Regions from separate parts of the Paenibacillus macerans genome, predicted to be linked through region 2. Evidence: riboswitches for the same ligand, from Rfam matches in the RefSeq annotation. Region 2 holds a riboswitch; each other region holds the start of a gene.
What was found. A riboswitch is a leader RNA that binds a small molecule or an ion and turns the genes downstream of it on or off. The one in region 2 is predicted to bind cyclic di-GMP.
Positions count from the first base shown of each region.

Region 1 (4,823 bases), on a different contig from region 2:
CGTATGGAGAGTGCCCAACATTGTCGTGGCCGCGGGACCGGACGGTATTCTGGTCACCGACCGGGAAGCGTCGGCCGGCATTAAAGATATGGTGGCTCAAGTCGAAATCACCCCCCGTTTTAAAGAAACCGGGTGGGGCCGGAAGACGGTGTTGACCGCAAGACGCGCGGGCGAAACGGAATCGTTGACCAACCGGGCCGTGATTTCCGCAGGCCGTTTTATCGGTTATCATGAACATGGGCGGCGCAAAGAAATCTGGATCGTGATTGCCGGCGCGGGCGAAGCGTGCATTGACGGCCAAACGTTTCCCGTAGAGGCGGGAAGCGTTGTTGTCGTTGAGCCCGGCATGAAACATGCGCTGTTGGCGTACAGCGATCTGGAGTTGATCGAACTGCAAATCGGCCGAAAAATCGAAGACAGCGACATGATCCGTTATGCCGATCCTTGGATGGCGAAGGAGGGAAAGGGGGAAGAGCAAAACCATGAGGTGCCGGCCAGGCGGTAAAACCGGACAAGCGGTTGGCGAATGAGAGAAAACATGGCTGAGGAACAACAGGACATCGATACGTACTACTTGGAATCATTTCAGGAAGGTATCCTTAAATGCGACACTAGGGGGACGATCGTGTTTATGAACCGCAGGCTCAAAGATTTGTTCGGCTTGGAAGAGATGACGGGGCAGGATATTACGGCTTTTACCAAAGCTATGGATGCGAACATTCAGCAGGAGGACCATAAGCTGACCAAGACCATACAAGCGTTTCGAAAAGGAGAGGTGAACGGAAATCAGGGGAAGTTCCCATATGCCCAAGGACCTAGGCGTTTGTTCTCGTTTTATGTAAGCCCGGTATTGGATACCGCGCAAACGGCGTGTTACGGGTATTTATTGGTATTTCGGGAATGCGGCGAAGAAGAGGCGGCCGATCCGCAGAGACGCGAAATGATCAGCGTGGTCTCCCACGAATTAAGGACACCTCTGACGACGCTGCTGGGCTATGTGGAAATGTTGATGCAGTACGATATTTCCGCGGAGAACAGGCGGCGTTACATGGAAATCATTTTTGCGGAAGGAAACCGGTTGTCCCATCTGCTTGAGGATGTTTTGGACAGTGAGCGGCTGGAATCGGGAGGGTATAACTATCATAAAACTTATGTACCGCTGATTGAACTCATTCACGAAGTGACCGAACGGTGGAATTTGAAATCATCGCATCTTATCGAGGTGGATTCCGAGGTTGAAGACGCTTTCATCTACGCGGACCGGTTTAGAATGTCTCAAGTTTTTGACAATTTAATCAGCAATGCGATTAAATATTCTCCCGGCAAACCATTAGTACTCATCCGAATCGCGGAAGAAGCAGACTATTATATCATCGAGGTTACGGATTACGGAATAGGAATTCCCGCGGAGATGCATGCGCGGCTGTTCGATAAATTTTATCGAGCCGGCAATTCGGGTTCCCGTCAAATTAAGGGCAGCGGCGTGGGCCTTTATATCGTCAAAAAAATTGCAACAGACCACGGGGGGACGATTACGTTAACCTCGGAAGTAGGGCAAGGAAGTACATTCTGCTTGCGTATGCCAAAACCCGTTCATTTGGATTAAGCGTTTCCTATTTTATAGCACAAAAACCCAAAACGGCGCTTGACCAAACGATCATGAGAAACTCCTGCGAAAAGCGCAAAACATAAGGGCAAAAAATGCCGCTATTCCGGCGATATCCGTCAATTTGAGAGAAATAGAGACGATTTATGCCGCTATTGTCTTCAGTCGCAAGGAAACGCCCGCGTTCTGGGCCCTTCACAAGCGAATAAGGAACAAAGATGCCGCTAATGGGGATGAACATGCCCGGCTCCGGATAATAAGCACATAAATTACCGCTATTTTGAAGACCGGCGTTTGGTGCGCTCCAGCAGCCGACTGTCGAATACCTGTTTTCTAGGTTGAGCCTACTTAAATTAATATACATATAAAAAAACAAAAAAAGCCTTCTGTTCGGTAGCTGGCTGCCATCCTTGCGGGAAGGCCCTTTAGCTTTGCGTCGCTGCCTTTCGACAGGTTTGCCGTTTATCGTAGCCGCTTTTTTCACAAAAAACATCGTATCACGATTCCATAAAACATGCAATCCATTTCCTGGTAATCCGGGTGCGCAAAATTTCTCTTGCCACTCTTGGAATATTAAGGTATGATAATACCCTTCTTGCAAAATCGCCTTGACTGAAGTGGACGGGTCTGCCCGTCTATGAGGGGGGACCCCCCCTCTAAATAAGCTTATCGGAGGTGTTTAACCGGATGCTTTATTTCACGCTGGCTTCCAAAGCCTATGCCCGCAATTTGCAGTACCGCGGAGCCCATATGGTGCACAACCTCGCGAGCGCGATGTTCGGATTTATGTATGCGTGCATCTGGATCGGGTTGGGGAAGGACCACCCGCTGGGAGAGTACGGAACGCAGGGAATGGTGAATTATATCGCCTTCACCCAGGCGTGTCTCTGGATCACCAGCTTCATCACGAACGGGCTCGGCATCCCCCAATCCGTCAGGACCGGGCAAATCGCGCTTGATCTGATGCGTCCCGTCCATCTGTTCAGCCATACGATGGCCAGGGAATGGGGACAGATCGCCTACCAGTTCATTTTCAAATCCATCCCGATTTATCTCCTGTATTTCTTCATTTTTTCATTGCAAATTCCAAATCAATGGACCGCCGTGTTGTACACCGTGTTAGGGTTGCTCGGGGCCTCCTATCTGTCGATCTGCATCAATTATTTGATCGGCGTAAGCGCCTTGTGGACGATGGAATCGTCCTGGCTCTATTGGGCCAATAGCGCGCTGATCAATTTGCTTGCCGGATTTTTCATCCCGTTGGAATGGCTGCCCGGACCGCTGGAAAACCTCGCCTGGCTATCGCCTTACCCTTACCTGCTCTATGTTCCCACAACGATTTATCTTGGAAACGGAAGCGGCTCCGCCTTATGGGGAACGCTGCTTTGGTGCGTCCTGATGACTGCTTGCTGCTTGCTGGCAACCCGGCTGCTGCGGCGGAAAGTGGAGGTGCAGGGCGGATGAACGAGAGGAAGGGGCCTGGCGCTGAGAACGGGCAAAAGCCTGGGAGAGGGCGGAAGCCAAAGAACGGGCGGAAGTCTAAGAGCGGGCAGAAGCCTATGAGCGGCATAGACGGCACGCACGAAATGTACGATGACATTAGCGGCAGCGGCGGACGATTTTCGAAGGTCACTGCCGGCCCGGCCCGGTCCGCTGGCGCGAAGCCGATGTCTTGGCTGAACCTGTACCGGCTGCTGATCCGTACGAGCATAAAAAGCCGGATGCAGTACAAATTCAATTTTGTGCTGGGTACGGTGCTGGCCGCGTTGATCCAGATTTCCGAATTTCTGATGATCGCGATCGTTCTGGACAAGTTCGGCGTAATACAGGGCTGGTCGGTTTACGAGATCGGGTATTTGTTTGCGGTGATGACGTTGTCCAGGACGCTGTACCGCACGTTTGCCGAGGAGGTGCACCATCTGGAAAAATACCTGGTCGGCGGAGAGCTCGACCAGCTATTGACGCGGCCGATGCCGGTGCTGCTCGCTTTAATGCCGCAGAACTTCCGGCTGATGCCCGGCGAACTGCTGCAGGGCGGTTTCATCCTGTGCTGGTCGCTCGGCGCGATGACGCATAGCGGACAAGTCGGCTGGATTGCAGTACCGTTTACGCTATTCATTATCGTTACCGGCGCGGTCATTTTGTTTTCTATCGGACTTGCTACGGCTACGCTCGGTTTCTGGACGACCCGCATCAGCGAACTGCAAAACTTCACCGAGGATGCCGCTCAAACGGCGGCGCGATACCCGCTCACCCTGTATCCGAAGTGGATGTCCTCGCTATTTTTGTTCGTGATCCCGGTCGGCTTTGTGAATTATGTACCTTCGCTCTATATTTTACGGGGCGAATGGGGGCCGTGGATCCTTGCGGCGACGGCGGGGGCGGCGGCGGTATGCTTAGCCGCAAGCCTGCGGTTCTGGCTGTTCGGCATCACGAAATATCAAAGCACAGGAAGCTAAGCGCACAGGGAGAGTAAGAACGGAAGGCCGTAAGTACAAGGAAGCTAGTGCGTACGAGTAAGTGAAGGCATGCTGTGTATAAGTCAGTGAAGGCATGCTGCGTAAGGGTAAGCGAAGGCATACAGGACGAAAAGGAGGAGCGGCTTATGATCGAAGCCAGCCATTTATATAAGGAGTTCAAAACACCCGTCGTGCGGGAGGGAAAGCTGTCCGGCCTGCGTACGCTGTTTTCGCGGGAATACCGGCTGAAAGAGGCGGTCCGGGGCATCAGCTTCAACATCGAGCGCGGGGAGTTTGTCGGTTATATCGGTCCCAACGGCGCAGGTAAGTCGACGACGATCAAGATGCTCACCGGCATTTTGCATCCGACCTCAGGCACGGTTATGATCGGCGGCCTCAATCCCCATCGCGACCGGCGGCGGGCCGTTCGCAGGTTGGGTGTCGTGTTCGGACAACGCAGCCAGCTGTGGTGGGATTTGCCCGTGAAGGATTCCTACGACATCCTAGCGGAAATGTACGGCGTAAGCCCGGCGGAAAAACGGGAGCGCCTGGACCGGTTTGCCGAGCTGCTGGACCTGCACGAATTTTGGATGACGCCGGTGCGCAAGCTGTCGCTGGGCCAGCGGATGCGGGCGGACATTGCGGCCGCCATGCTGCACGATCCGGATTTGCTGTTCCTCGACGAACCGACGATCGGCCTTGACGTGCACGCCAAACGCAACATCCGCCAGTTTTTGCAAACCTTGAACAAGGAATTC
Region 1 covers NZ_UGSI01000001.1:3,584,852-3,589,674, reverse strand. Annotated here, with positions in the region: gene DYE26_RS16180 (sugar phosphate nucleotidyltransferase) at 1-505, shown strand, start outside; gene DYE26_RS16175 (PAS domain-containing sensor histidine kinase) at 539-1,606, shown strand; gene DYE26_RS33165 (hypothetical protein) at 1,614-1,982, opposite strand; cyclic di-GMP riboswitch class I at 1,996-2,076, opposite strand; gene DYE26_RS16170 (ABC transporter permease) at 2,294-3,070, shown strand; gene DYE26_RS16165 (ABC transporter permease) at 3,274-4,065, shown strand; gene DYE26_RS16160 (ABC transporter ATP-binding protein) at 4,212-4,823, shown strand, end outside.
Region 1: linked by a shared signal. The riboswitch ahead of DYE26_RS33165 (hypothetical protein) and the one ahead of DYE26_RS32755 (methyl-accepting chemotaxis protein) in region 2 are both predicted to bind cyclic di-GMP.

Region 2 (4,823 bases):
CAGTCGATGTCGATTTCATACTCCGGTACGGAAATGGTTGAAATCGCTTTGCTATAAGCCTCGATGGACGCTTGTCCGTCTTCGGGCGAAAAGGTTCCTTCTACATCGGCGTGAAATACTTTGGCGGATTGATCGATTTTAATATTAAAGCTTCCCATTGGATGTGGTTCCTCCTGTAATCGTTGATAGTTAAAAATTAAAAAAATTACTTTTTCAGCGCCTTCAGACGATCGAGAATCGGCGCCGGCTCGCTGCCATCGGTATTCACCTCGATCAGGCAAGGGCCTGCCATTTCCCGGACGAATCCCGGGATTTCGTCCATATCCTCCAGCCGGTCCACGGACATCGTCCGGATTCCGGCCGTCCGCATCATGTCGGCGATGGATATCCGCTCCTGCTTATAGTCCGGCATCGTGCGGTTGTACAGAAATTTTTGCCCGCGTTCGACATAGGAAAGCATAGCGTTATTGATGATGATATAGGTGATAGGCAGCTTGTACTCCTTGGCCGTAAGCACTTCGGAACCGTTCATGAAAAACGAACCGTCGCCGGCGATCACCGCGACCGGACGGCTTGAATCGGCCAGATAGAGTCCCGGTCCGCCGGCCATCGCCGAGCCCATCGCTCCGTAGTTTAGATTGATTTCAAAGTCTCCGCCCGCGGGGACTTCCAGATACTTCAGCACGAAGTTGGTGAATTCCCCGATATCGCACACATAACGCGTATCCCGCGGCATGACCTTGGACAGCTTCTCCAAAAACAGCCGCAGCGACAAGCCGGTATGATTGAGTTCATAAGGTTCGTTAAGCGGCAGCGGCTTTTTGAAAGCTCCTGGCGCAGGCTGAGCCTGCCGGAGAAGATAGGGGACCGCGTCCTGGAGATCGGCGACCACCGCCGCGTCCGTTTTGAAGACCTTCCCCGGCTCTTTGCCGTCGCGGTCGATATGGATCACTTTGCGTCCGGCCACAAGCGCTTCGTTGAAATTGCAGGTAGAGGCTTCCCCAAGGCTTGTTCCCAAGATGACCAGGCACGAAGCCGGGGAAGCGTTGACGTATTCAAACGCCGCGTCGGTGCTGGAAAACCCGTAATTCCCCAGGTTAAGGGGGAAGTCGGCGGGGATGATTCCTTTTGCCGACGGCGTCGTAATGATGGGCCACTGCAGCCGCTCGCTAAGGCGCATAATCTCTTCGGCTGCGGCGCGCCCGCCGCGTCCGACCATGATGAGTCCATGCTCCGCTTCGTTCAGCAGGGCAGCCGCCCGGTCCAACTCCGCCGGATCGAACGGAATCCGCTGAAGCAGCGCGGGATCCGGGGCGGCGGGAAGGCTGGGGGGCGCTTCCATCCGCTGCACATCGATCGGCACGGAAATATGTACTGGCCCGAAAGGAGGTGTAAGGGCGATCCTTACCGCCTTGTCCAGCTCGGCCATGACTTCCGTTTCGTTCATGACCGTGTTGCTGTATTTGGTGATCGGTCTGACGATATGCTGGGCGTCCATCTCCTGGATGGCACCTTTGCCGATCTGCCACCGGTTTACGTAGCCGGTAATCACGAGCAGCGGAGCTTTGGCCCGCATGGCGTCGGCGATCCCGTTCATCATGTTCGCTACGCCTACCGCCCCGGCGCCGGCGCAAACGGCCAGCTTCCCGGAGGTGCTGGCATATCTCGCCGCCATATAAGCCGCTCCAGCTTCATTTTTCGTAATGATCGGCTTCATATCGACATCGATCAACGCATCGTAAATCGGACCGATGATTCCTGCCGGAATCCCAAAAATACAATCCACTCCGGTTTCCTTCAAATACTTGAGTATGGCTTCGGCTATGTTCATATTCCGGATATCTCCTTATCCTAGTGTTGAAACGCATCTCTGTATTCGTTCACCAGTGCTTCCGCACGTTCGATCTCCTCGGCGGAGAAAAAATGCAGCTTGCCTATCGAGGCGACAACGACAATCCCCTGTACCGCGCCGTCCTGCATGACGGGAATAACCATGATGCTGTCGATCCCGAACAGAAAAAACTCATCGGCCGACCTGGGATCGTTTTTGACGTCCTGGACCACTGCCGCCGTTTGGGGATGGGCCATCAGTTCGCGAAGCAGGCGGTCATGTTCGATATAGACCGGATTTTGCGCATGTACGCTTTTCCACCGCTCCACGCCAAGGTGATCCGTTTTCGTTTTCAACACCGGGTTCAAGCGGCCTTCCCTGATTTCGTGATAGGCGATATCGGCCACGCCGGTCAGGCGTTCCAGCGCTTCAAACAGCAAAGCTAATCGTTCCATGTCCATCCTCCTCGCTTGCTAGATTGAGTATCTGTTTAATAGGGACTTCAGTTTTTCGGCTTCCGTCTCGAGCTGCTTGGAAGATTCGAGCGTTTCTTCCATGGCGGTCAACTGTTCTTCCGAGCAAGCCATGATCTCCTTGGTCCCGGCCAGATTGACCTCGGTAATCTCGAGCGTCTGTCTTACGGAGTCCATGATTTGTTCCGTGCTTGCGCTGATCTGCTGCGTCACCGCGGAAACTTCCTGAACCCGGGTGGACACCTGCTCGGCCAAATGCACGATTTGCTGGAACGAATCGCCGGCGGAGGTAACGAGGACGCTTCCGGTCTCGACCTCGGCCATGACCCGTTTCATCGCTTCGATCGATTGATCGGAGCCTGTGCGGATATGGCCGGCCATCTCGGCGATGTCCTTGGCCGATGCCGCCGATTGCTCGGCAAGCTTGCGGATTTCGCCCGCGACCACTGCGAACCCTTTGCCGTATTCGCCCGCTCTTGCGGCCTCGATAGCCGCGTTTAATGCCAGCAAATTGATTTGACTGGAAATTTCCGAGATCAGCAGAGTGACCTTGTCGATTTCTTCCGTCCGCTCGCCGAGTTGGTTTACGGTTTGCGACGAAGCGACCGTGGTTTCGTAAATTTTGCTCATTTGGTCAACCAGGCGGTCGATGCCTTCATTGCCCGCATTCGCCTGAGCCGCGGCCTCGGTCGCTTCCTCCGCCACACCTTGCGCTGACAGGGCGATGTGCTCCATGCCTTTTCCGACTTCTTCAAGCATCAAATGGTTGTTCCGTGCACTTTCGACGAGCTGCTCGCTACCTTCGGAAATCATTTTGATCGATTCCGTGACCCCTACAACGAGGTCGTTGCAAAACTCCATATTGCCCGTCAAGTCCCGCGACGTATCGGCTACCTTGGCCGACATGTCCTGCATTTGCCCGGCCGCTTCCCTTAATTGGGCGCCGATCAGCTTCAGGTGGCCGGCCAGTTCGCTGAATTCGTCCATCACCTGGACGTCGCCGTCGAAGGCTAAATCGCCTTCCGTCATGGCTTTGGTCCGCTCGGCCATTTTTTGGAACGATTTGTCGAGCAGCCCGGCAATCAGCACGGCCTCCCCCGCGCCGATCAAGGCAAACAGGGCGATCATCAGCGCGGCGGCCCAGACGTTCATCAGTCCAAGCAGACAGAAGATCAGAACGAGCACGATCGCCAGCACCGCAAGCGGTCCGGCAATCAGCAACAACAACTTGCGGGCTAAGCCTTTACCGAAATGGGATAATTTCAAGTTACTTACTCCTTTGCTGTCACTCTAATACCCTTAGCAGCTGCCGTTTTCCGTGTTTCGCCGTTTTAACTTTTTTAGAAGCAGGTCCCCTCCTTCCTTGTCCGAAGCTTCGCCGCGACGTTTTAACCTGGCCCCAAGCCCTAATTGAAACCAAAAAAAGACTTTCGCGAAGAAAGTCCGGCGGCCAACAAGCCATGATTCGGCATAAGGTTGGCATCCCGGCGGTCATGATTCCGTTAAGAATTTTAGATCCGTGGCTTTGCGTCCCTGCCTTTCGGCCAGGTTTGCGATTTACATCCTATTCCTTGTATTTGGTTGTGAATGATGGGAGAGTGAAGTCGCGGCGCTCCCACAGATTAGGAATATATTACTTATATCGGAAAGCGGGCCCTGATATTTCATAAAATTTTCGGCAAATTCAAAAAATTTTCAATAATAGGGGACTATAAGGGGATGACTTTGGCTCTAGAAAAAGAAGGTAAAATATGGGTCTAATAGGAATAATGTACTATATATCCTATTTTAGATTCAAGGTATTGATGGCGACCTATCGCATACGGCTGGGTTCAGTTTTCCTGGAAAGGCTTAGGTGTTCGAAGCAAAATTGGGTTCGCAGAAAATCTAACGGTTGTAATAGCGGCTATTTGACGAAAAAAGCCCTGTTCAAAATTTTAACGGTTGTGAGAAGCGTTATATGCCTGAATCTAAGCAAAATGAGCCGGATTTCAGTGAAATAAGCGCTATGGCAACCGTTACAATTTGAAATCAACGTTTTTTGAGCGAATAGCGGTTGTGGCAACCGTTAGATTAGTTGTGGCTAGAGAATTAATGCAACGCTAGTGCCGAGTAAGGTCGTCCGGTGTCCGTTAGATTCTGAAAGCCGGCGATTTCGCCGAAATAAAGGCGTCTCGGTCCGTCGCCAGGATCCAGCGGGAGAGCTCACCGGGCTTGCTTAAGCGAAAATAAAACCGCCGGACGGTCAAGCTAAACAAGGAGTTAGCCTGCCATCCAGGCGTTAATTAAAGCAGCGCCCCCGCCGTTTGGTCAGCTCCGCTCCAGAATGGTAGCCAGCGTTGTGCGGTCGAGCCCTTTGACGAGCCGGATCAGCAGCTCCTTGGCGGCCGCGTAGTCGTCGGTATGGATGATGGACGACGAGGTGTGGATATAACGCGAGCAGATGCCGATCACGCCCGAAGGCACGCCGATGCCGCTCAAATGAACCGGACCGGCGTCGGTTCCGCCTGTGGATACAA
Region 2 covers NZ_UGSI01000002.1:2,137,492-2,142,314, forward strand. Annotated here, with positions in the region: gene DYE26_RS32740 (hypothetical protein) at 1-158, opposite strand, end outside; gene DYE26_RS32745 (thiamine pyrophosphate-binding protein) at 206-1,831, opposite strand; gene DYE26_RS32750 (GAF domain-containing protein) at 1,852-2,286, opposite strand; gene DYE26_RS32755 (methyl-accepting chemotaxis protein) at 2,305-3,570, opposite strand; cyclic di-GMP riboswitch class I at 3,780-3,869, opposite strand; gene DYE26_RS32760 (M42 family metallopeptidase) at 4,615-4,823, opposite strand, start outside.

Region 3 (4,823 bases), on a different contig from region 2:
AGCCGAAAAGCTGATCCGTATTTTGGCGTTTACGATGGTGCTCTCGTCGATGAGCGCTACGATGTTTAATATCGTGCTGCCGGAAATTAAAAACGAGTTCCAATTATCCGTGGCGCAGGTCAGCTGGGTATCCACCATTTATATGCTGATCTATGCGATCGGATCGGTCATCTACGGGAAATTGGCCGACGTATTCAGGTTCAAAAATTTAATCACGTTTGGCTTGGCCGTGTTTTGTCTGGGCTCGCTCGCCGGGCTTGCCGCCCAGGCGTTTTGGATGGTGCTGGCCGGGCGGGTTTTGCAGGCGGCGGGAGCGGCGGTCATTCCGGCGGCGGCGATGATCATTCCCGTCCGCCACTTTCCGCCCGAACGCCGCGGATACGCGCTCGGCATCACGGCAACCGGACTGGCTGTCGGGGGGGCGATCGGACCGGTCGTCTCGGCGCTAATCGTCAGTCTGGTCGATTGGCGTTGGCTGTTTTGCATTCCGATGCTGATGCTTGTCACCTTGCCGTTTTACCGCCGTTATTTAAGCGAGCAGGCGCCCAAATACGCCAAAGTCGATTGGCTGGGGGCCGGTCTGCTGGGCGGTGCGGTTGCGTTGCTGCTGCTGGGCGTTACTTACGGCCGAATTACCTTCTATCTGGGCAGCCTGCTCCTGTTCTTGTTGTTTTTTATCCGCAACCGGACTGCGGCTCACCCGTTCGTGGATCCGCAGCTTTTCCGCAACAGAAGTTATTCCCTGGGGCTGCTCATAGCCATACTGGCGATGGGGATCGGTTACGCGCTCCCGTTCTTGACGCCGCAGCTGCTGGCGGATGTCAACGGGCTTGCCTCGGGCTGGATTGGCTTCGCTATGGTTCCGGGGGCGGCGGTGTCGGCTGTTCTGGGCAGAGCTGGAGGCAAGCTGGCGGATGCCAAGGGCAACCCGTTTGTGTTTTGCAGCGCGTCCATGCTGCTGCTGGTTTGCTTTACCCTGATCTCGATCTTCGCGGGAGCGGCGGTCCCCATCATTGCAATATTATTGATCCTTGGCAACGTCGGACAGATGTTTATGCAAATTGCCTTGACAGGCACGATATCGCGGACGCTGGCCAAGGAACAGACCGGGGTTGGCATGGGGCTGTTGTCGATGTCGAACTTTCTTTCCGGCGCGGTGGCGGCCGGCGTCTACAGCAAGGCTGTGGATCAAGGCGGCAGCGTGCATTGGAACCCGTTAAACCTGTTTGCGAATTCCGGTGTTTACAGTAATATCTATCTCATTCTCGCAGCTTTGGAGATGATTATGGTACTTTTTTATTATTTTTACTTTTTGCGAAATGAACGGCCCCGTCTGCAAAGTTCGTCTATCAACTGAGGCTAAAGTCGCAAAAAAATACTAAAAATTTTAGATTTTTTCGTCTTATTGGGCTAATAAATGACGCCAACGCTTCCGATAGAGATAGAGAAGGACATAAAACTTTACACGATAATGGCAAACCTGTCGAAAGGCAGGGACGCAAAGCTACAGGGCCTGTAAATTTTTTACTGGCAGCCAGTTACCGAAGGAGGTTTTATTTTTTATGCGTAAATTGATGTTTGCAACGTTGACCCTTGTACTTTTGTTTGCCGGTTTCGGCGGGACAGGGGCGCGGGCGGCCGAACTTGAGGGCTGGCTCAATAAGGACAACCTGTCTCAGGGAGCGGTGACCATTCATTACGACGTGAAGCTGAATGTCAAGACCAAGCTGGTGATCGAGAAAGGGAACAATAAGTATACCTATAATCTGACCTACGGTGCCCAAGGAGAGACGTTCCCGCTGCAAATGGGCAACGGGGATTACACGATCAGCCTGTTGGAACAGATTAAAGGGACTACGTACCGCCTTGTGCAGAAGGATACGGTGAAGCTTGATTTGCAGGATGAGACGCCGGTCTATCTGAGTTCGACGCAAAATGTGAATTGGAATATAGACGGTCTGGCGGCAAAGAAGGCGGCGGAGCTGACGAAAGATGCGGCTGCCGATGAAGATAAAGTGAAGGCCATTTATAATTACATCATCCGCACCATCAAATACGACGACAGCCTGGCGTTTACCGCTACATCGAATTACCTGCCGAATATCGAGCGTACCTTGACTGCCAAGAAGGACACCTGCTACGGCTTTTCCTCCCTGTTTGCGGGGATGCTGCGCAGCGTTGGGGTTCCGGCCAAGCTGGCGATGGGATCTTCCGACTATGTAAAAACATATCACGCCTGGAATGAAGTTTATATAAACGGACGCTGGGTGGTTATCGACACGACGGCCGATGCCGGCTGGAATGGAACGACGACCGCTTTTACAATGATCAAAGATGCTTCGAAATATAAGGCGGACAAGTTATACTAAGCCAGTTCAATAATAAGACGAATAGGAAAAAAAAGAGCCTTGAACGACTGTTCAAGGCTTCTTTGTTTGGGCGGGATATGCTAATCTTCTTATAAAGGGGAAGAGTATCCAAGCGGGGGAGTCTGGCTCTTATGAGAGTAATACTTGTGGATGATGAACAACTGGCCTTGAATTATATGGAACGGTTATTGCTGAAGCTTGCCGACGTGGAGGTTGTCGGGAAATTTACCGACCCCGTCAAGGGGATGGGCGAAATTCTCCAAGAACGTGTGGATGTGCTGTTTTTGGACATCAGCCTGCCGGAAATCAACGGTATTGAACTGGCGGAACGGATTTTGGAAGCAAGACCGGAGATACATATCGTTTTTGTCACGGCGTATGATGAATATGCCATAAAAGCCTTTGAGTTAAACGCTCTGGATTATGTGCTCAAGCCGATCAGAGCCGAGCGCCTGGCCAAAACCGTGGATCGGATTCAGGAGCGGCTGAAAGCGGGACAGGAGCAAGTCGCCGGTTCCGAACAGGATATCAAAATATGCTTGTTCAAACAGGTAAAGGTGGAGGCGCGGCATGGACAGCCGACCCTCCTGCAGTGGCGCACGACGAAGGCGCAGGAGTTGTTTCTCTATCTCTTGCAGCACCGGGGAAGGTTGGTCCGAAAGTCTACTTTGATCGATGTCTTATGGCCGGAATACGAGACGGACAAGGTCAACTCGCAATTATATACGTCCGTGTACCATATTCGGAAAACACTTAAGCCTTACGGAGACCATTTTCAAATTGTGAATACGATGGAGGGTTACATCCTGAATACCCATCAGGTCCGCTTGGATATCGACGAATGGGAGGCCAAGCTGGCTGCGCTGCCGCCCGTGTCCGGCGATTCGCTGGACGCATATTTGGAGACGATGAAAATCTACACCGGAGATTATCTGCAGGAATACGATTACTGGTGGACGGAAAGCGAGCGCCAGCGGCTCAAGGCCATTTGGCTTCACACTTCGCTGGCGATCGCCGATTGGTACCTCGGGCAAGAGCTTTGGGAGAAGGCGGGAGCTTACTATCACAACATCCGCACCCTTCATCCCCAGGAAGAGGCGCCTTATTTTGCCCTCATGAAAATATACGCACTGCAGCAGAACTTTGCCATGGTGCACCGTCAGTACCGCGAACTCGCAGCCGTACTGAAGGAGGAACTGAACGTGGAGCCCAGCCACTACATAACGGAATGGTATGGACAATTTACGGAGAAAGCGGGGCAGGCACGTTAAGCCGCCCGCTTCCGGCGTTTTTTTATCATAGAACAAGCAATCTTGACCGGCCGTTGGCCGGTTTTTTTGTTCAGAATTTGTATAGATCTTGCGCGTATACTCCGAATGAACCATTTCAGTCGAATTTTCTGCGGCCTTTTCGCAACGTTCGCAATTAAGGGAGTTTTTTGGAGATGAATGTAGTCGGCCATTTCAGGGACGATTCACGGGGGGTGGAACTGCCCTCGCTTACGGAGATCGAATTGACGAAACAAGATAAAAGGAAACGGAGCAGGGGTTTCTATATGGATTACCGGGGGAACCGGGTAGGGATCGTAGCCACGCGGCATGGCCCTGTATTTTTTTGCAACGGTCAGTTTTATCTATTGCAAGAGCGGGAGCGGGACTATCATTTTTCGCTGCAACGCCGGAAGGGCAGAAATTTTTTTCGTTTTGAGTGGCGCGGCGAGTTCAAGCTGAGGTTCGTTTACCCCCAGGTAGTCTATCGGGACGGCCGAAGCCGGGAAACCGACGAAGTTAGCGATTTTTGCCACTGGCTGGTGGAGGCCGTAAAGAAAAAAAATTTCTTTGCGTTTTATACGTTGGGTTTTGAAGCAGGGGATCAGACAACTTTCACAATAGAACTGCGGGAGCTATTAAAATAATCATAATTTTTGTTGAATTTTTTTATAATTTGTTGAGAATTTGTTCAGAACGACGAATTAAGATGAAAGCGTCGCCCAATTACATAAACCGGACGAGGAGGGAATTGGAAAAAAATTAAGATATTATAAATGAACACATTTGAGATAAGGAGGGAGTGCTCTAAAAGCATGAAGAAAAAATGGATGGCTTTACTCATGGCCGGCGCGTTGTTCTTCCAAGGCGTCTTTGGTATGGGAGCGGCGCAGGTCAGCGCAAATCCGGATGAAGCTTCCGGCGGAGAGGCTGCGTACAGTGCGACCGATGCTACGTATGGACTGGCTGCCCCTGCAGGTGCGGCTGCGGCTGCGGCCGAAAATGCAGACAGCATCATTAAGGGAGTCCTAGTTAAGGATGCGAAGGGGACGGTAATCGACGCGGTTTACAATCCCGCCAATCAGCAGCGTTCCAAGTTGGGAGACGCCGTCAGCATCGAATACGAATGGGAGCTGCCGGATGGACATGGCTACACAAACGGCAGCACATTTGAATTCAAAATCCC
Region 3 covers NZ_UGSI01000001.1:654,959-659,781, forward strand. Annotated here, with positions in the region: gene DYE26_RS03055 (MFS transporter) at 1-1,357, shown strand, start outside; cyclic di-GMP riboswitch class I at 1,464-1,546, shown strand; gene DYE26_RS03060 (transglutaminase-like domain-containing protein) at 1,563-2,369, shown strand; gene DYE26_RS03065 (response regulator) at 2,501-3,640, shown strand; gene DYE26_RS03070 (hypothetical protein) at 3,814-4,284, shown strand; gene DYE26_RS03075 (collagen binding domain-containing protein) at 4,453-4,823, shown strand, end outside.
Region 3: linked by a shared signal. The riboswitch ahead of DYE26_RS03060 (transglutaminase-like domain-containing protein) and the one ahead of DYE26_RS32755 (methyl-accepting chemotaxis protein) in region 2 are both predicted to bind cyclic di-GMP.

Region 4 (4,823 bases), 240 kb from region 2:
ATGCCTTGACGAGTCCCCCGACATCGAGGATCAGGCTGATGCTTCCGTCCCCGAGCATCGTGCAGCCGGCCAAGCCCCCGATGTTCCGGATTTTACGGATATACGCCGGCAAGCTCTTGACCACAACCTGCTGCTGCCCGAGCAATTCGTCGGCAAAAACGCAAAACGGCGTGCCGTCCTGCTCCACCATGATCAAAATCCCGTCTTCCATCGCGGTAATCTCGGTCTTGACCTTATAGCGTTCGTAAAGGCGCAGTACTCCGTAGCACTGCCCGCGCACCATGACCATTTCGTTGCCGTCGGGATCGGTGACCACGCTGCCGGGGGCGGCGCGGAACGATTCCTTGATCGCCGTCGTCGGGATCGTATATCTCGCCTTCCCCACCTTCACGTTCATGCCGTCGATAATCGCCAGCGTCAGCGGAATGCGGATCGTAATCGTCGTTCCTTCGCCTGCCGCGCTGTCCACCGACACATTCCCGCCAACGCTTTCGATATTGCGCATCACGACATCCATGCCGACCCCGCGCCCGCTATACTCGGTAATGACCTCTTTCGTGGAGAAGCCGGGGAGAAAAATCAAGTTGTAAATCTCGCGGTCGCTCATCTCCGATTCGTCCTTGAACAGCATTTGCCGCTCGCGGGCGCGCTGTAAAATTTTCGCTTTGTTCAGCCCCCTGCCGTCGTCGCGCACGATAATGAACACCTCGTTGCCGACGTTTTTCGCTTCAAGGGTCAACGTCGCGGATTCTTCCTTGCCCGCTGCCAGGCGTTCCTCCGGCGTTTCGATGCCGTGGTCGATCGCGTTCCGTACAAGGTGCATGATCGGATCGGAGATGTGCTCGATGATGTTTTTGTCCACTTCCGTATCCTCGCCAAGCAGTTCCAAGCGGACTGATTTATCCTGTTTTCTGCACATATCCCGTACGATGCGGTTCATTTTTTGGAACGTATTAACCAGCGGCACCATGCGGATCGACATCACCTTGTCTTGGATTTCGCCGGTGATCTTCCGCAGATGCCGGGCGGCCTTCTGAAACTGTTCAAGCTCCAGTCCGGCTAATTCCGGGTTTTGCGTGACCATCGATTCGGCGATGACGAGCTCGCCGACCAGGTCCATCAACTCGTCGAGCTTGGCCAAATTCACGCTGATGAAACTGGAATGCTGCGAGGCATTAGCTCTGGCAATATCCTGCGTTTTGGCCTCCGGCGGCTGCGAAGTGCGGGCAGCCGCTCCCGGCACCTGGGAGGGTTCGGCGGCGCCCGGCTCGGAAGGGGAGGCAGGTGCGGCGTCCGTAGAAAGTGCTGCTGCGTGCGCTGCAGAATGTGCCGCCGTAGACTCTCCTGTTCGCGCTTCCGCTTCGGGTATCGGCTGAAGCGTCTCTGCCGCGGCGGCCGTCTCTGCCTCAGGCTCTGCCCGGCTTTGTTCCGGCAAATTGATCATTTCCAAATGCTTTAAGGATGGCGCCTGCGACAGGTAAGCAGCTACCGTGTCCGCGGATTCGCCGTTCCGGAACAGAATTTGGAAGCCCTGCTCTCTTATGAGCGAGGCTGTTTCGGGATTTTCGGCAATGTCCTCGGGCCAGTAGGCGAAATGCTCGGTCATTTCCTGCAGGCTGTGAACGACTTGATATGCCCGAACATTCTCCATGTTGTAATCGTCATCAAAATAAAGAACGGCTTTTAAATGAGCGTCGGAGGGGGAGACCTCACCATCCTGACGTTTGCCGGTTTCGGGGCCTTGAAGAGGGGAAACTGCCGGCCCGGCATGCTGTGCGGCTTTTAGTTCTTCCAAATATCCGGTAATGCTGCTTTTCAGCGAAGATGCGTCCCCGTCGGGAGAATCGCCCTGCCTGATCTTATACAGCTCAAGCTTAATGAAATCGCCGCCCTGCAGCACCAGCTCGGACAACGCCGTGCAATCGGCCAAGCGGGGCTGATGTTCGCGGATAAACGCAAACAGATCTTCCATGATGTGCGACAAAGCCGCGATGTTATCGAAATTCATCATCGTGGAGGAGCCTTTGATCGTGTGCATAATACGGAAAATGTCGTGGATGGCGGCGGACGGAAAAGCGTTAAGCTCTTCGCATTCCAGGATGATCTGTTCCAACTGCTCGAGCAGTTGCGAATTCTCGTGAAGATAGACCTCTAATAACGGATCGCTATTCTCTCGTTCTGCCATAAACTATCTCCCCGTTTTACATAATTCGACATTATTGATGTTTATTCGACAAATTTCAGACATAAAAAAACTCCTTCTTCATGAACCTTCTAGCGAAGAAAGAGAACCCGAAGAAAGAGAACCCGAAGAAAGAGAGGACGCCTATCCAACTATAGAAACCCGGCTGCCGTAGCTGTTGCTGGTACTTTAGGCCCGTGGCTTTGCGTCCTTGTCTTTCGGCAAGTTTGCCCTTCTAGTCTTTGCTATTTTTTAGTTGGTTTCATACTAACACGCCAGAGCAGATTGTGTAAATACTAAAAAACGGTCGATCTGAGCCGTGAGAAAGCCCGATTGACCGGCGGAATATGCAGCCGTTTTTCGAGCCGGAATCACGGCCAGGCCTTAGGTAATCCGACGCAGTTCGGGGCAGTGTTAAGGAACTTCAGTGACAGCTTCAGGTCAGCTTCAGGGCGGATTCAGGGCGGATCAGCGAAGCCACAAACAGCCCCGGCGAAACCTCATTGGATATATCCAATTAAAATGGAAATTCAATCGTAAATTTGGACGCTTGATTGGATACTATCCAAATAGATGAGACTCGGCAAGGTGCAAAATGGGCGGTTTGAGCGAAGTTTATTGGATACTTCCAATGGATACGGCCCATCGCTGCTATACGCAGCCCATGCCGTCAGTCCCACTACGAATATGGCACAGACGGGAATAATTCCCCGCCCGGCAAGCACGGCAACAAGCCGCCGAATAAACTCGGCGGCCTTGCTACGATCTTATCGGCCCTACACTCTAATGCGCGTTTCCGATGGCAATCCACATGACGAAGCCGTAGTGGACATGGCTTTCCTTCAGCCTGGAAATCGTAATGACGGCCGATTCTTGAGTTTGTTCGCTTAGCGTGGCGTAAAAAGCCGAATGGTTCGTCATTGCAACGATAACAAAGTTAGGATTAGCAAACGGCTCTTCAAATTCAATCTTCACTTGCGTTTCGGCCTCATCGCGCTGCAACAAAAACGCCGACATTCCAAACAGCTGTTTGGCCGGCTGATCCAGCAGCGTCTGGACCGGAGTAAAGGCAAGGTGCTCCGCGCCGACCGCGCCGGTTTTCAGGTGGCGCGAGGCAATCGCTTCATCGGCAAGCTGTGCGCTGCCGACCGCCGCGTTTGCAATATGCCCGCTTTGCACCGCTCCCTGCTGCAGATGCTCGCCGCCGACCGACTCCTCGGCCAGAATGTCGGCATCCACAACACCGGCCTGAAGGTGTACCCGATCTATCGACAATGGCTGAATGTCCTCGCCGCCGATCCCTTTTTCCGGCAGCAGCCCGTTTCGCTGCAGTTCGGCCGACAGATGCCAGACATCGATCGACTCGGGACCGATGTGGCGGGATGCGATCGCCGCCTCCTCGATATGTCGGCCTTCCACACTCTCCTTCGCCAGATGCAGTGCCCGCACGGACTCAGGAGCCAAATGAGCGCTCTGCACCGACTCTGCGGCGAGATGCCCGCTTTGCACTGCTCCCCGCTGCAGATGCTCGCCGCCGACCGACTCCGCGGCCAGCACCTCGCCGTCTACGGCTTCAGCCTGCAGATGAACCCGGCCTATCGACAGCGGATGAATATCCTCCCCGTCGATCCCTTCTTCCGGCAGCAGCCCGTTTCGCAGCAGTTCGGCCGACAGATGCCAGACATCGATCGACTCGGGGCCGATGTGGCGGGATGCGATCGCCGCTTCCTCGATATGCCGGCCTTCCACGCTCTCCTTCGCCAGATGCAACGCCCGTACAGACTCAGGGGCCAAATGAGCGCCCTGCACCGACTCTGCGGCTATGTGACGCGATGCGATCGCCGCTTCGCCAATATGCCATCCCTCTACGCTCCCCTGTGCCAGATGCTGCGGCCCTACGGCTTCAGCGGCCAGATGAGCGCCCTGCACCGACTCCGCGGCGAGGTGTTCGCTTTGCACCGCGCCCCGCCGCAGATGCTCGCCGCCAACCGCTCCCTCGGCCAGCACCTCGCCGTCCACGGCTCCGGGCTTAAGCTGTACCCGGCCTATCGACGTCGGATGAATGTCCTCCCCGTCGATCCCTTCTGCCGGCAGCAGCCCGCTTCGCTGCAGTTCGGCCGACAGGTGCGTACTCCCGATCGCTTCGCGCGCAATGTGGCGCGATGCGATCGCCGCTTCCCCAATATGCCGCCCCTCTATGCTAGCCTCGGCCAAATGCTGCGGCCCTACGGCTTCAGGAGCCAGATGAGCGCCCTGCACCGACTCTGCGGCGAGATGTCCGCTTTGCACCGCCTTCCGCTGCAAATGCCCGCTGCCGACCGACTCCGCGGCCAGCACCTCGCCGTCCACGGCTCCGGACTTAAGCTGTGCCCGGCCTATCGACATGGGATGAATATCCTCCCCGTCGATCCCTTCTGCCGGCAGCAGCCCGCTTCGCTGCAATTCGGCCGACAGGTGCGCACTCTCGATCGCTTCGGGCGCAATGTGGCGGGATGCGATCGCTGCATCCTCGATGTGCCGTCCCTCTATGCTCTCCTTCGCCAGATGCAGCGATCTTACGATCTCGGGAGCCAAATGGGCGCTCTGCACCGACTCCGCGGCGAGATTCCTGCTTTGCACCGCGCTCCGCTGAAGATGCTCG
Region 4 covers NZ_UGSI01000002.1:1,893,260-1,898,082, reverse strand. Annotated here, with positions in the region: gene DYE26_RS31745 (chemotaxis protein CheA) at 1-2,185, opposite strand, end outside; cyclic di-GMP riboswitch class I at 2,336-2,424, opposite strand; gene DYE26_RS31740 (WIAG-tail domain) at 2,966-4,823, opposite strand, start outside.
Region 4: linked by a shared signal. The riboswitch ahead of DYE26_RS31745 (chemotaxis protein CheA) and the one ahead of DYE26_RS32755 (methyl-accepting chemotaxis protein) in region 2 are both predicted to bind cyclic di-GMP.